One region of the Streptomyces bacillaris genome, then DNA from elsewhere that is predicted to be linked to it. Evidence: predicted binding sites of a transcription regulator. Region 1 holds the regulator's gene; each other region holds the start of a gene.
The links. Region 1 encodes HrcA, which represses chaperone genes, less so after heat shock. Its sites were predicted from a motif close to TTNGCACTCNGNNNNNCNGAGTGCNAA; they were not measured.
Positions count from the first base shown of each region.

Region 2: a site for HrcA is predicted at 1,377-1,403, ahead of groL (chaperonin GroEL). Genes of this name have one in related genera too.
Region 3: a site for HrcA is predicted at 3,126-3,152, ahead of groES (co-chaperone GroES). Genes of this name have one in related genera too.

Region 1 is NZ_CP029378.1:5,577,972-5,582,764, forward strand. Features, by position in the region: gene DJ476_RS24125 (DUF3097 domain-containing protein) at 1-511, opposite strand, end outside; gene DJ476_RS24130 (MBL fold metallo-hydrolase) at 660-1,391, opposite strand; gene hrcA (heat-inducible transcriptional repressor HrcA) at 1,570-2,586, shown strand; gene dnaJ (molecular chaperone DnaJ) at 2,587-3,726, shown strand; gene DJ476_RS24145 (nitronate monooxygenase) at 3,859-4,793, shown strand, end outside.
Region 2 is NZ_CP029378.1:3,478,292-3,483,084, reverse strand. Features, by position in the region: gene thrC (threonine synthase) at 1-213, shown strand, start outside; gene DJ476_RS14770 (MoaD/ThiS family protein) at 267-545, shown strand; gene DJ476_RS14765 (cold-shock protein) at 957-1,163, shown strand; gene groL (chaperonin GroEL) at 1,566-3,188, shown strand; gene DJ476_RS14755 (hypothetical protein) at 3,519-4,082, shown strand.
Region 3 is NZ_CP029378.1:2,972,331-2,977,123, forward strand. Features, by position in the region: gene DJ476_RS12275 (MOSC domain-containing protein) at 1-64, shown strand, start outside; gene DJ476_RS12280 (SDR family NAD(P)-dependent oxidoreductase) at 75-848, shown strand; gene groL (chaperonin GroEL) at 936-2,561, opposite strand; gene groES (co-chaperone GroES) at 2,661-2,969, opposite strand; gene DJ476_RS12295 (polysaccharide deacetylase family protein) at 3,385-4,359, opposite strand; gene DJ476_RS12300 (THUMP-like domain-containing protein) at 4,529-4,793, shown strand, end outside.

The sequences.
Region 1 (4,793 bases):
GGTGGTCGACCAGCACCCCGAGCCGCGCGTCCGGGCCCGGTCCGAATTCCGCGACGATCGCCGGGAGGTCGTCGATGCCCTCCAGGTACTCCACGACCACGCCCTCGATGCGCAGGTCGTCGCCCCACACCCGCTCGACCAGCTCCGCGTCGTGCCGGCCCTCCACATAGATCCGCCCCGCCCGCGCCACCCGGGCCCGCGCACCGGGCACCGCGACCGAGCCGGAGGCCGTACGGGTGGGGCGCGCCGGTCCGCCGGGGGCCGGGCGGACCAGGGTGACCACCTTGCCCTCCAGCAGGAAGCCGCGCGGCTCCATCGGGAAGACCCGGCACTTGCCGAACCGGTCCTCCAGGGTCACCGTGGGCCCCTGGGCCGTCTTCTCGCAGCGGATCACCGCCCCGCAGAAACCGGTGGTGACCTCCTCCACGACCAGATCGGGTTCGGCGGGGACCTCGGGCACGGGGGCGGACCGCTTCCACGGCGGGGTCAGGTCCGGCTGGTAGCTGCGCATGGCACGACGATAATTCGCCCCGCCGGTACGGGGATTCGCACCCCGTCACGACACGCGAGCCGGAGTGCACGCCCGCGCGCCACGTGAGCCCCGAGCCCCCGCGCCGCCTCACGCAACCCGAGGCCCCTCACCCCACCGGAGAAGCCCCTCACCCCACCCCGAACCGCTCCGCCAGCGCCTCCCGCTGCCCCCGGACGAACGCCGCGTCCACCACCGCCCCGTGACCCGGTACGTACAGCGCCTCGTCGCCGCCCAGCTCCAGCAGCCGGTCCAGGGCGGCCGGCCAGCGGGAGGGGATCGCGTCGCGGCCCGCCTGCGGGTCGCCCGACTCCTCCACCAGGTCGCCGCAGAGCACCACCGGAGGCTCCCCGTCCGTGCCCGGGACCAGCACCGCGAGGTCGTGGCCGCTGTGGCCCGGGCCCACGTTGGCCAGCAGCACCTGACGGCCGCCGCCCAGGTCGAGCGTCCACTCGCCGGTCACCTCGTGGTGCGGGACCACCAGCGTGTCCACCGCCCGGTGCGCCTCCTCCTCCGCGAGCCCGTGGTGCACGGCCGAGGCGGTCAGCCCGTCCGCCGAGCGCTCCAGCAGCGCGGTGATCCCCACCGCCCCGTACACCTGCGCCCCCGCGAACGCCGCCGTGCCCAGCACATGATCGAAGTGCGGGTGGCTCAGTGCGATATGTGTCACCCTCCGGCCGAGCAGCACCTCGGCCTGCCTGCGCAGCTCGACGCCCTCGCGCAGCGTCGAGCCGGTGTCGTACAGGAGCACCCCGTCCGCCCCGGCCACCAGCGCCACCGTGGCGTCCCAGCCCGGCAGGCGCCGCCGCCCGACACCGTGACCCAACCGCTCCCAGCCGAAGTCTTCCCACAACACGTCCATGGGGCGACGCTATCGGCAACGTCCCGGACGGCTCGGCGGCGGCATGGCCGGTCGCCCTTGCCCAGGCCCCACCCCACCCCCGTACACTGACCGGTGGGTAGCTGGCACTCGTACGCACCGAGTGCCAGACGGAGAGCCGGGACAGAGCCCCGGGGAACGACAGCTGGAGGTGTGCGCCATGCTCAGCGAACGCAGACTCGAGGTGCTGCGCGCCATCGTCCAGGACTACGTCGGCACGGAGGAGCCGGTCGGCTCCAAGGCGCTGACCGAGCGGCACCAGCTGGGGGTCTCCCCGGCCACCGTCCGCAACGACATGGCGGTGCTGGAGGAAGAGGGCTTCATCGCGCAGCCGCACACCAGCGCGGGGCGCATCCCCACCGACAAGGGGTACCGCCTCTTCGTCGACAAGCTCGCGGGCGTCAAGCCGCTCTCCTCGGCCGAGCGCCGGGCCATCCAGAACTTCCTCGACGGCGCGGTCGACCTCGACGACGTGGTCGGCCGGACCGTGCGGCTGCTCGCGCAGCTGACCCGGCAGGTCGCGGTCGTGCAGTACCCCTCGCTGACCCGCTCGACGGTGCGCCACGTCGAGCTGCTCTCGCTCGCCCCCGCCCGGCTGATGCTCGTCCTGATCACGGACACCGGCCGGGTCGAACAGCGTATGATCGACTGCCCCGCGCCCTTCGGCGAGGCATCGCTCGCGGATCTGCGGGCCCGGCTCAACAGCCGGGTCGTCGGACGCCGCTTCGCCGATGTCCCCCGGCTGGTGCGGGAGCTGCCGGAATCCTTCGACAGCGAGGACCGGGGAACGGTTTCCACGGTTCTCTCCACCCTCCTCGAAACCCTGGTCGAGGAGACGGAGGAGCGGCTGATCATCGGCGGCACCTCCAACCTCACCCGCTTCGGGCACGACTTCCCTGTGATGATCCGGCCGGTGCTGGAAGCACTGGAGGAGCAGGTCGTCCTGCTGAAGCTGCTCGGTGAGGCCACGGACCCAGCCATGACCGTGCGGATCGGGCACGAGAACGCCCACGAGGGGCTCACCTCCACGTCCGTCGTCGCGGTCGGCTACGGTTCGGGCGACGAGGCAGTCGCCAAACTCGGCGTGGTCGGACCGACCCGCATGGACTACCCCGGAACGATGGGAGCGGTACGCGCAGTGGCACGTTACGTCGGACAGATCCTGGCGGAGTCGTAAGTGGCCACGGACTACTACGCCGTACTCGGCGTACGCCGCGACGCATCGCAGGACGAGATCAAGAAGGCATTCCGTCGGCTCGCCCGCGAGCTGCACCCGGATGTCAACCCGGACCCGAAGACCCAGGAGCGGTTCAAGGAGATCAACGCCGCTTACGAGGTGCTCTCGGACCCGCAGAAGAAGCAGGTCTACGACCTCGGCGGCGACCCGCTCTCCGCCAACGGCGGTGGTGGCGGCGCGGGCGGCTTCGGAGCCGGTGGCTTCGGCAACTTCTCCGACATCATGGACGCGTTCTTCGGCAACGCCGCGCAGCGCGGGCCCCGTTCGCGCACCCGGCGCGGCCAGGACGCCATGATCCGCCTGGAGATCGACCTCAACGAGGCGGCCTTCGGCACCACCAAGGACATCCAGGTCGACACGGCGGTCGTCTGCAACACCTGCAGCGGCGAGGGCGCGGCCCCCGGCACCTCCGCCCAGACCTGTGACATGTGCCGCGGCCGCGGTGAGGTCTCGCAGGTCACCCGGTCCTTCCTGGGCCAGGTCATGACCTCGCGCCCCTGCCCGCAGTGCCAGGGCTTCGGTACGGTCGTGCCGACGCCGTGCCCGGAGTGCGCCGGTGACGGCCGTATCCGCTCGCGCCGCACGCTCACCGTCAAGATCCCCGCGGGCGTCGACAACGGCACCCGCATCCAGCTCGCCGGTGAGGGCGAGGTCGGCCCCGGCGGCGGCCCGCCCGGCGATCTGTACGTGGAGATCCACGAGGTCGCGCACCCCGTCTTCCAGCGGCGCGGCGACGATCTGCACTGCACGGTCACCATCCCGATGACCGCGGCCGCCCTCGGCACCAAGTGTCCGCTGGAGACGCTGGACGGCCTGGAGGAGATCGACATCCGGCCCGGCACCCAGTCCGGCCAGTCGGTGCCCCTGCACGGACGCGGCATCACGCATCTGCGCGGCGGCGGCCGGGGCGATCTGATCGTCCACGTCGAGGTGATCACCCCGAACAAGCTCGACGCCGAGCAGGAGCGGCTGCTGCGGGAGCTGGCGAAGCTCCGCGGCGAGGAGCGGCCCCTGGGCCAGTTCCAGCCAGGTCAGCAGGGCCTGTTCTCGCGGCTGAAGGACGCTTTCAACGGCCGCTGAGACGTTTTCCGCCTTTCACCGCACCGCCCGCCGGTCCCCGACCGGCGGGCGGCGCTGCGTTCGGCGGGAGATCCGGTCACGCCGGACGCTGGCTGATTCGGCCCTGTGCGACGGACGTGGCACGATGCGTTCATGTCCTCCGCGTTGACCGATCTCTGCCGGTATCCGATCGTGCAGGCCCCCATGGCGGGCGGCGCCTCCGGACCTCAGCTCGCCGCCGCCGTCATCGAGGCCGGTGCGCTCGGGTTCCTGGCCGCCGGGTACAAGACGGCCGACGGGATGTACAACGAGATCAAACAGCTGCGCCGGCTCACCGGCGGCCCGTTCGGCGTCAACCTCTTCATGCCGCAGTCCGCCCTCGCGGACCCCAGTGCCGTCGAGGTCTACCGCCACCAACTGGCCGGTGAGGCCGCCTGGTACGAGACCCCGCTCGGTGACCCCGACAGCAGCGCCGGTGACGACGGGTACGAGGCCAAGGTCGCCATCCTGCTGGAGGACCCCGTTCCGGTGGTCTCCTTCACCTTCGGCTGCCCCACCCGCGACACGCTGGACGCCTTCGCCGAGGCGGGGACGTACACCGTCGTGACCGTCACCTCCGCCGAGGAGGCCCAGGCAGCCCAGTGGGCCGGTGCCGACGCCGTCTGCGTCCAGGGCATCGAGGCGGGCGGCCACCAGTCCACCCACCGCGACGACCCGCAGGCCGACCACACCGGCACCGGGCTGCTCACCCTCGTCACCCAGGTCCGCGAGACCGTCCAGCTGCCGATCGTCGCCGCGGGCGGCCTGATGCGCGGCGGCCAGATCGCCGCCGTCCTCGCGGCCGGGGCCGACGCCGCCCAGCTCGGCACCGCCTTCCTCGTCTGCCCCGAGTCCGGCGCCCACCTGCTCCACAAGCAGGCCCTGACCAACCCGCTCTTCGTCCGCACCGAGCTGACCCGCGCCTTCTCCGGGCGGCCCGCGCGCGGCCTGGTCAACCGGTTCATCCGCGAGCACGGCCCGTACGCCCCCGCCGCCTACCCCCAGGTCCACTACCTGACCACCGGGCTCCGCCAGGCCGCCGCCAAGGC
Region 2 (4,793 bases), 2.1 Mb from region 1:
GGCATCTTCGGTGAGACGGCGGGCGGTGTGACGGTCGGCGTGACGAAGAAGCTGATCGAGGCCGGGGTGATCGACCCGGCGCTCACCACCGTCGTCCTGAACACCGGTGACGGGCTCAAGACGCTCGACGCGGTCTCCGCGACCTCGCAGGCGACGGCCACCATCAAGCCGAGCCTGGACGCGTTCCGCGCCGCGGGCCTCGCCGCCGCCTGATCATCCCGATCGCCCCGATCGCCCCGACCGCAGCAGTCAGAAAGGCCTCCGTCATGAGCGTCAAGGTCCGCATCCCCACCATCCTCCGCACCTACACCGGCGGCCAGGCCGAGGTCCCGGCCGAGGGCGCCACGCTCGCCGAGGTCATCGAGTCCCTGGAGAAGGACCACCCGGGCATCGCCGCCCGCGTCCTGGACGACCGGGGCAAGCTGCGCCGCTTCGTGAACGTGTACGTCAACGACGACGACGTGCGCTTCGAGGGCGGCCTGGACGCGGCCACGCCGGACGGCGCCGGTATCTCGATCATCCCCGCCGTGGCCGGCGGCTGCTGAACACCCGTACGAACACCATTGCCCCCTCCACCCCTCGGGGAGGAGGGGGCAATTCTGCATGGTTGAGCACGGTACAGTTGGGGAAACCCCCTCCGCTGCACGCGCCGCCCGCATATGAGAATGCGCCCGGACCCGATAAGAAGCAGCCAAAGTGCGTGAACCCCTTGAGGCATAAGTGGCCTTTGCCTGGCCCGACTTGCCCGTAAATTTCAGCAATCCCGCATATTCGGGCGTTCGGCCGTGCCCAGAATTCTCGTCCGATTGACCTGTTGCAGAGGGCAGTTGGGCGGATACATTCGGCCGCGGTCGACGCGCTGCGGCGCTGCGCACCCTCTCCTGTCGGAGGGTGAGTTCCGACCCGGGGCCGCGAAGTGCGGTCCCGTGCAAGGGCCAGTTATAGGGGAGTTAGGCATGGCTCAGGGCACCGTCAAGTGGTTCAACGCGGAGAAGGGGTACGGCTTCATCGCGGTCGACGGTGGTGCGGATGTTTTCGTCCACTACAGCGCGATCCAGATGGACGGGTACCGCACCCTCGAAGAGGGTCAGCGAGTTGAATTCGAGATCTCGCAGGGCCAGAAGGGGCCCCAGGCAGACATGGTCAAGCTCGCCGTCGGCTGAGCCCGACACGGCCGTCCGCCGTCACTACTCACGCACGTAGGGCCCGACCCCGGCATCCGGGGATCGGGCCCTACGCGCGTGCCGGGGCCGACCTGCGGGCACGCCCGGACCGGCCCGTGGGGACGCCCGAACCGGCCTGCGAGGACGCCCGGATCGGCCCCGGATCGGGCGGGGGCCGGTCCGGGACCGCATGGCGGGCTCTCGTCGAAGGCGCTTGCACTCTCGGGGGTCGAGTGCTAATCATTGGCATTAGCACTCTCCAGGTGAGAGTGACAGAACTTGGACCGGGCCGGTGAGGCCCGCACGCGTGATGGGGCAAGGAACCACCACGCACGCAGGCCGTCCGTCGCGGGCGCCTCTCGGTCCGGAGCAATCCACCCCTGTCCGGGAGGACCACTTCACATGGCCAAGATCATCGCGTTCGACGAGGAGGCACGGCGCGGTCTCGAGCGCGGGATGAACCAGCTCGCCGACGCCGTCAAGGTCACCCTCGGCCCCAAGGGCCGTAACGTCGTCCTCGAGAAGAAGTGGGGCGCGCCCACGATCACCAACGATGGTGTATCCATCGCCAAGGAGATCGAGCTCGAGGACCCGTACGAGAAGATCGGTGCGGAGCTGGTCAAGGAGGTCGCCAAGAAGACGGACGACGTCGCCGGCGACGGTACGACCACCGCCACCGTCCTCGCCCAGGCTCTCGTCCGCGAGGGTCTGCGCAACGTCGCCGCGGGCGCCAACCCGATGGCCCTCAAGCGCGGCATCGAGAAGGCCGTCGAGGCCGTCTCCGCCGCTCTGCTGGAGCAGGCCAAGGACGTGGAGACCAAGGAGCAGATCGCTTCGACCGCCTCCATCTCCGCCGCCGACACTGAGATCGGCGCGAAGATCGCCGAGGCGATGGACAAGGTCGGCAAGGAAGGCGTCATCACCGTCGAGGAGTCCCAGACTTTCGGTCTGGAACTGGAGCTCACCGAGGGTATGCGCTTCGACAAGGGCTACATCTCGGCCTACTTCGCGACCGACATGGAGCGTATGGAGGCGTCGCTCGACGACCCGTACATCCTGATCGTCAACTCGAAGATCGGCAGCGTCAAGGACCTCATCCCGCTGCTGGAGAAGGTCATGCAGTCGGGCAAGCCGCTGCTGATCATCGCCGAGGACGTCGAGGGCGAGGCGCTCTCCACCCTGGTCGTCAACAAGATCAAGGGCACGTTCAAGTCCGTCGCCGTCAAGGCCCCGGGCTTCGGCGACCGCCGCAAGGCCATGCTCGCGGACATCGCCATCCTCACCGGCGGCACCGTGATCTCCGAGGAGGTCGGCCTCAAGCTGGAGAACGCCGGTCTCGACCTGCTCGGCCGCGCCCGCAAGGTCGTCATCACCAAGGACGAGACGACCATCGTCGACGGTGCCGGTGACAGCGACCAGGTCCAGGGCCGCGTCAACCAGATCCGCGCCGAGATCGAGAACTCCGACTCGGACTACGACCGCGAGAAGCTCCAGGAGCGCCTCGCGAAGCTGGCCGGCGGCGTGGCCGTCATCAAGGCCGGCGCCGCCACCGAGGTGGAGCTCAAGGAGCGCAAGCACCGCATCGAGGACGCGGTGCGCAACGCCAAGGCCGCCGTCGAGGAGGGCATTGTCGCCGGTGGTGGCGTGGCCCTGCTCCAGGCCTCGGCCGTCTTCGAGAAGCTCGACCTCACGGGCGACGAGGCGACCGGCGCCAACGCCGTGAAGCTCGCGCTGGAGGCCCCGCTCAAGCAGATCGCCGTCAACGGTGGTCTCGAGGGTGGCGTCGTCGTGGAGAAGGTCCGCAACCTGCCGATCGGTCACGGCCTCAACGCCGCGACGGGTGAGTACGTCGACATGATCGCCGAGGGCATTCTCGACCCGGCGAAGGTCACGCGCTCCGCCCTGCAGAACGCCGCCTCCATCGCCGCGCTCTTCCTCACCACCGAGGCCGTCATCGCCGACAAGCCCGAGAAGGCCGGCGCGGCCGCCCCGGGTGGCATGCCGGGCGGTGACATGGACTTCTGATCGGTTCCGGTCCGCCGGTCGATCGAGGTTCCGCGTACGGCGAGTACGTCGCGTACGCAGGTACGTCCCACAGGGGCGGTATCTCCCACACGGGAGGTGCCGCCCCTGTGGCGTGCCCGGGGCTGCCTCGGAGAATGCGGGAATCGGACCGTACGGGACCGGAACCGGAGCCGGAGCCCGACGATGCGGGAACCGTCGGCACGTGGGGACGGTCCAACGGTTCATACGGGCAACGGTTCGTACGGGGAACGGTTGATGCGCGGGAACGGTTGGTACGCGCGCGGGGGACGCGGGCGGCACGCGAACGGGGGCGGGGCGGCCGTGGCGGCTATGGGGAACACGGGGCCGGGGAGCGCGGGCAACGGCGGGCCGGGGCGCGGGGAGCGCGCGCGGTGGAGCGGGCAGCAGCTCAAGGGCGCCGCGCTGGTCCTCGCGGGGGCGCTCCTGTTCGCGGTGGGCGGGTTCATCGTGGTGACCGGTACGGGCCTCTCGAAGCTGGTCGGCATGCGGGTGGAGACCTTCGGCCGGATCTCGTGCCACGACACGCGCGCCGAGAAGGGGCAGACCGTCTGGCACTGCTTCGGGGAGACCCCGGCCCAGCAGCGCGCCAACGACGCGGAGCGCGAGAGGGCGGCCCGGGATGCCCTGCGCGTCCACGTGGACGGGATGCCCAAGTCGGCGCAGATCGAACGGACCCGGATCACCTTCGCGGACCACGACGGCCGCAACGACCCCGAGACGACCACCGCGACCCAGGTCTTCGAGGGCGGCCGGTGGTTCGCGCACTCGGGCCAGCTCTTCGGCTACGGCATGATCCCTCTCCTGGGGGGTGTCGGGATGGCGGCGTGGGGCGTCTACCGGGTACGCGAGGCGGGTGGCGTGCGGGGCTGCTGAGGGCCGCTGCGGGCGCCCCGGCGAACGCTCCTCCGGCGGACGCCTCGACGGGCGCCCCTGCGGGCTCGCGGCCAGCTCGTGGCGTGCTCGCGGTGGGCCGGGCAGGCCTTCTGGCGGGCTCCGATGGGGCGTCCAGCGTGCCCGGACGGGCTCGGGCGGGCACGGACGGGCTCCGATGGGGCCTCGGCGTGCCCGGGCGGCGCCGGATGGAACCGAACGAGCGGTCGGGTGTGGCCGAATGGCTACTTGCCGTGCCCGACACCGTACGGCAACACACGTTCGAGCGGTTCCGTCGATGTCGGTGGCGCGCCGACCGTACGTGAGGTAGGGCCGGTACGGGCGCTGCCGGGCCCCCGCCCTGCTGGTTCCTCCGTCCCGCCGCGCCCCGCACGATCTCTTGGCTGCTCACTGCCAGGGTCGGGCCCCCGCCCGTAGATATTGGTCCAGTCCATTGCGTCGGACCGGCCCGCCGGTGTGCGACTGCACATGCCGACCGGTCGGTGCCTCGGCGGCGGTGCGGACCGTCGCGACCGCGCTTTCTCCGCTCGCGCTATCCGGCCAACTTCGCGCGGTAAGTCGGAATCACGCGTACCGGTCCGGCAGCGGGACATGATGGCTCTGGTGATCACCTGGTGAACACCAGCCGCACCAATAACTCCAGTTATGCGAACAGCTGTTGGGCATAACGGTCGTCAACCGCACAGAAGGGAA
Region 3 (4,793 bases), 2.6 Mb from region 1:
GCTGCGCAAGGCCCGGGCGTACGTGGCGGCGGCCGATGACCGGGAGGCGGGCGCGGGGCACTAACGTGCCGCGTATGACGACTGCACTGATCACGGGCGCGACGGCGGGTATCGGGGCTGCGTTCGCGCGACGGCTCGCGGCCCAGGGGCACAACCTGGTGCTGGTGGCACGGGACACCGCACGCCTGCGCGAGCAGGCCACCGAACTGCACGACCGGCACGGCATCGAGGCCGAGGTGCTCCGCGCGGACCTGGCCACGGACGGCGGGATCGAGGCGGTCGAGAAGCGGCTCGCGGACCGGACGCACCCGGTCGATCTGCTGGTCAACAACGCCGGGTTCGGCAACAAGGGGCGCTATCTGGAAGTGTCCATGGCCGATGAGCTGACGATGCTGAAGGTGCACTGCGAGGCGGTGCTGCGGCTGACCTCGGCCGCCACCGCGGGCATGAAGGAGCGCGGCCGGGGCGCGGTGGTCAACGTGGCGTCCGTGGCGGCGTTCGTGCCGCGCGGGACGTACGGGGCGTCGAAGGCGTGGGTCGTGCAGTTCACCCAGGGCGCGGCGAAGGACCTGGCCGGTTCGGGGGTGCGGCTGATGGCGCTCTGCCCGGGCTTCGTCCGTACGGAGTTCCACGAGCGGGCCGGGATGGGCACGGACAACATCCCGGGGTGGATGTGGCTGGACGCGGACAAGCTGGTGGCCTCGGCCCTGGCGGACCTGGCCCGGGGGAAGTCGGTGTCGATCCCGGACCCGCGCTACAAGGCGCTGATGGGGCTGGTGAAGGTGACCCCGCGCGGTCTGCTGGGCGGGGTGACCTCGCGTACGGGACGCAAGTACGGGCCGCAGTAGCCCGGTTCGGGCCTGTCCGGCTCCGGACGCACCGAGGCCCGGTGCCCCCGCGACGGGGGCACCGGGCCTCTGACGTACCGGCGGGTACTAGTGGGAGTGGCCGTGGCCGCCGTGACCGGCGTCGGCCTCTTCCTCGGCCGGCTTCTCGACGACCAGGGTCTCGGTCGTGAGCAGCAGCGACGCGATGGACGCGGCGTTCTCCAGGGCGGAGCGGGTGACCTTGACCGGGTCGATGACGCCGGCCTTGACCAGGTCGCCGTACTCGCCGGTGGCGGCGTTGAAGCCCTGGCCCTTGTCCAGCTCGGAGACCTTGGAGGTGATGACGTAGCCCTCCAGGCCGGCGTTCTCCGCGATCCAGCGCAGCGGCTCGACGGCGGCGCGGCGGACGACCGCGACACCGGTGGCCTCGTCGCCGGTCTTGCCGAGGTTGCCCTCCAGGACCTTCACGGCGTGGACGAGGGACGAGCCACCGCCGGAGACGATGCCCTCCTCGACCGCGGCGCGGGTGGCGGAGATGGCGTCCTCGAGGCGGTGCTTCTTCTCCTTCAGCTCCACCTCGGTGGCGGCGCCGACGCGGATGACGCACACGCCGCCGGCCAGCTTCGCGAGGCGCTCCTGGAGCTTCTCGCGGTCCCAGTCGGAGTCCGTGGCCTCGATCTCGGCCTTGATCTGGTTGACGCGGCCCTTGACGTCGTCGGCGTTGCCGCCGCCGTCGACGATGGTCGTGTCGTCCTTGGAGACGGTGACGCGGCGGGCGGTGCCGAGCACGTCCAGACCGGCCTGGTCGAGCTTGAGGCCGACCTCCTCGGCGATGACGGTCGCACCGGTGAGGGTGGCGATGTCACCGAGCATGGCCTTGCGGCGGTCACCGAAGCCCGGGGCCTTCACCGCGACGGCGTTGAAGGTGCCGCGGATCTTGTTGACGACGAGGGTGGAGAGCGCCTCGCCCTCGACGTCCTCGGCGATGATCAGGAGCGGCTTGGAGCCACCGCTCTGGATGACCTTCTCCAGCAGCGGGAGCAGCTCCTGGATGGCGCCGATCTTGCCCTGGTGGATCAGGATGTACGGGTCGTCGAGGACGGCCTCCATACGCTCCTGGTCGGTCACCATGTACGGGGACAGGTAGCCCTTGTCGAAGGCCATGCCCTCGGTGAACTCCAGGTCCAGACCGAAGGTGTTGGACTCCTCGACGGTGATGACACCGTCCTTGCCGACCTTGTCCATCGCGTCCGCGATCAGCTCGCCGACCTGCGGGTCCTGGGCGGAGAGCGCGGCGACGGCGGCGATGTCGGCCTTGTCGTCGATCGGGCGGGCCGTGGCGAGCAGCTCCTCGGAGACGGCCTTGACGGCGGCGTCGATGCCCTTCTTCAGGGCGGCCGGGGAGGCGCCGGCGGCGACGTTGCGCAGACCCTCGCGGACGAGCGCCTGGGCCAGGACGGTCGCGGTGGTGGTGCCGTCACCCGCTACGTCGTTGGTCTTGGTCGCCACCTCCTTGACGAGCTGGGCACCGAGGTTCTCGTACGGGTCGTCCAGCTCGACCTCGCGCGCGATGGTGACACCGTCGTTGGTGATGGTGGGGGCACCGAACTTCTTGTCGATGACGACGTTGCGGCCCTTGGGGCCGATCGTCACCTTGACCGTGTCGGCAAGCTTGTTGACGCCGCGCTCAAGGGCGCGACGGGCGTCCTCGTCGAACTTCAGGATCTTCGCCATGGGCTGTACTTCCCTCTCAAAACGAACTGCGCCCCTCGCCGCCCGGCTAGTGATGTCGCAGGGGGCCAGGGGCGCAGAACACAAGCAGACGTGGGTGAATTACTTCTCGACGATCGCGAGGACGTCGCGGGCCGAGAGGACGAGGTACTCCTCGCCGTTGTACTTCACCTCGGTGCCGCCGTACTTGCTGTACAGGACGACGTCGCCGGTCTTGACGTCGAGCGGAAGACGCTCGCCGTTCTCGAAGCGGCCGGGGCCCACGGCGAGGACGACGCCCTCCTGGGGCTTCTCCTTCGCGGTGTCCGGAATGACCAGGCCGGAAGCGGTGGTCTGCTCGGCGTCGAGCGGCTGGACCACAATGCGGTCCTCGAGCGGCTTGATCGCAACCTTGGAGCTGGTGGTCGACACGATCCGGTCTCCCCCTTCGGAGATCTCACGGGGTTTAGCAGTCGGTGGGCGGCGACCAGACCGATCCGTCGTCGCGGGTGCCGGACCTGCCCTGTCGCACAGTGTGGTGCTGGCACTCTCCAGGGGGGAGTGCCAGACCCGAGACTATGACCGCGATTAGCACTCGGTCAAGCGGAGTGCCAATTCACCACCCTCGCGCCGTCCCGATCGGGGCTCGACCGGGGCTCCATAGGGTCACCGCCCGGACAACGTGGGGGCGGGGCGCGGTGTTCCGTAGGACGCGGTGTTCCGTACGACGGGGACAACGGGACGACGGGGGCGATGGGGGCGACGGGGGCGACGGGGAGGACGAACGACGAATGCGCGCGCAGCGGGGGCTGGGCGCGCATCCGGGGCGTACGGGGAGTGCGCCGGGTCAGACATAGTCCTCCAGCTTCGCCACCGCGTACCCCTTGTCCGTGATGGTCTTCATGACCAGCCGGATCATGTCGGGCATGGTCCCCTTCCAGTCCCCCTTGCCCCGGAAGTGGGTGAGGACGATGTCGCCCGGGTGCAGGTCCCGGTCCCACTCGCGCCACTCCATGCGGTCGGCGAAGGCTTCGGCGGACCAGAGCGGTACGGCGGTGATGCCGCAGGACTTGGCGACGACGAGGGTGTCGCGGTTGTAGTTGCCGTAGGGCGGGCGGAAGAGGGTGGGCCGCTTCCCGTACTGCTTGAGGATCTTCTCCTGCTGGCCGCAGATCTCGCGCTTCTGCTCGGCGTAGGAGAGGCCGGGCAGATAGCGGTGGTTGAGCGTGTGGTTGCTGATGGTCACCCCGCGCTTCTGCATCTGCTTGAAGTAGCCGTAGTTGTCCTTGGTGACGTAGTCACTGAGGAACGCGCTGTACGGGATGTCCAGTTCGGTCATCATCCGCAGCAGTTCGGGGTCCTTCTCCGCCCCGTCGTCCATGGTGAGGAAGACGATCTTCTCCTTGGTGGGGACGGTGGTGAAGACGGGCGGCAGCCCCTCCCCGTCCCGGACCTCGAACCCTTTACGGGTGGTGATGCGCGGCTTCACCTCGGGGGGCTCGGGGGCGGCGAGCGGGGTCTTGGCCAGCCCCCACTTCTTCGCCGCGACGGCCCGTGCGGCCTGCTTCCGCTTCAGCTCCTCGGCGTACGTGTCCAGGGCGCGGGCGGGTCCGGCCTGCTGGGCGGCCTCGCCCTGCTGCCCGGCGGCGGGCTTCGCCGGGCCGTCCGGGGTCCCCGTACCGCCGTCGGCCGTCGCCGCCGCGCAGGCCGAGGTGACGGTGGCGGCCAGGAGGGCGGCCAGCACGGTGGAGACCGGTCTATGCCGTCTCGTGGGCGAGTGCCGCTTCGTGGGTGATTTTCCCTTTTGTCGTACTAGTTGCATGGCGCCGCATCCTGCCAGCCGCCCGGGCTCCTCCCGCCCCGACACCGCGAGGGGGCCGGACCCGTCGCCCGACCGGCGGACAGGGGCCCGCGTCGGCGGGTCGGGGGCACGCATCGACCGGTGGGGCGTGCTTCGGCCCGTACCGGCCCGCCTCCGCGCACCGGCCACAATGGACCGGGTGAACGCAACCACCCCCGCCACCCCGGCCGGCGACCCCGGCGACCCCGCACGCGCCGCCTTCGCCGCCCTGCGCACCCCCGAGGGCGAACACCTGCTGGCCGAGCTGCGCGACCACGACCCGGCCGACGAGCTGGCCACCGCGACCCGGCTGCGCCGCACGCACCGGGCGGAGCTGGTGTCGGCCGCCCTGGGGCAGGCGCGGCTGCGGCAGCGGGCGGTGGCGAAGTTCGGGGCCGAGGACGCGTACCGGATGT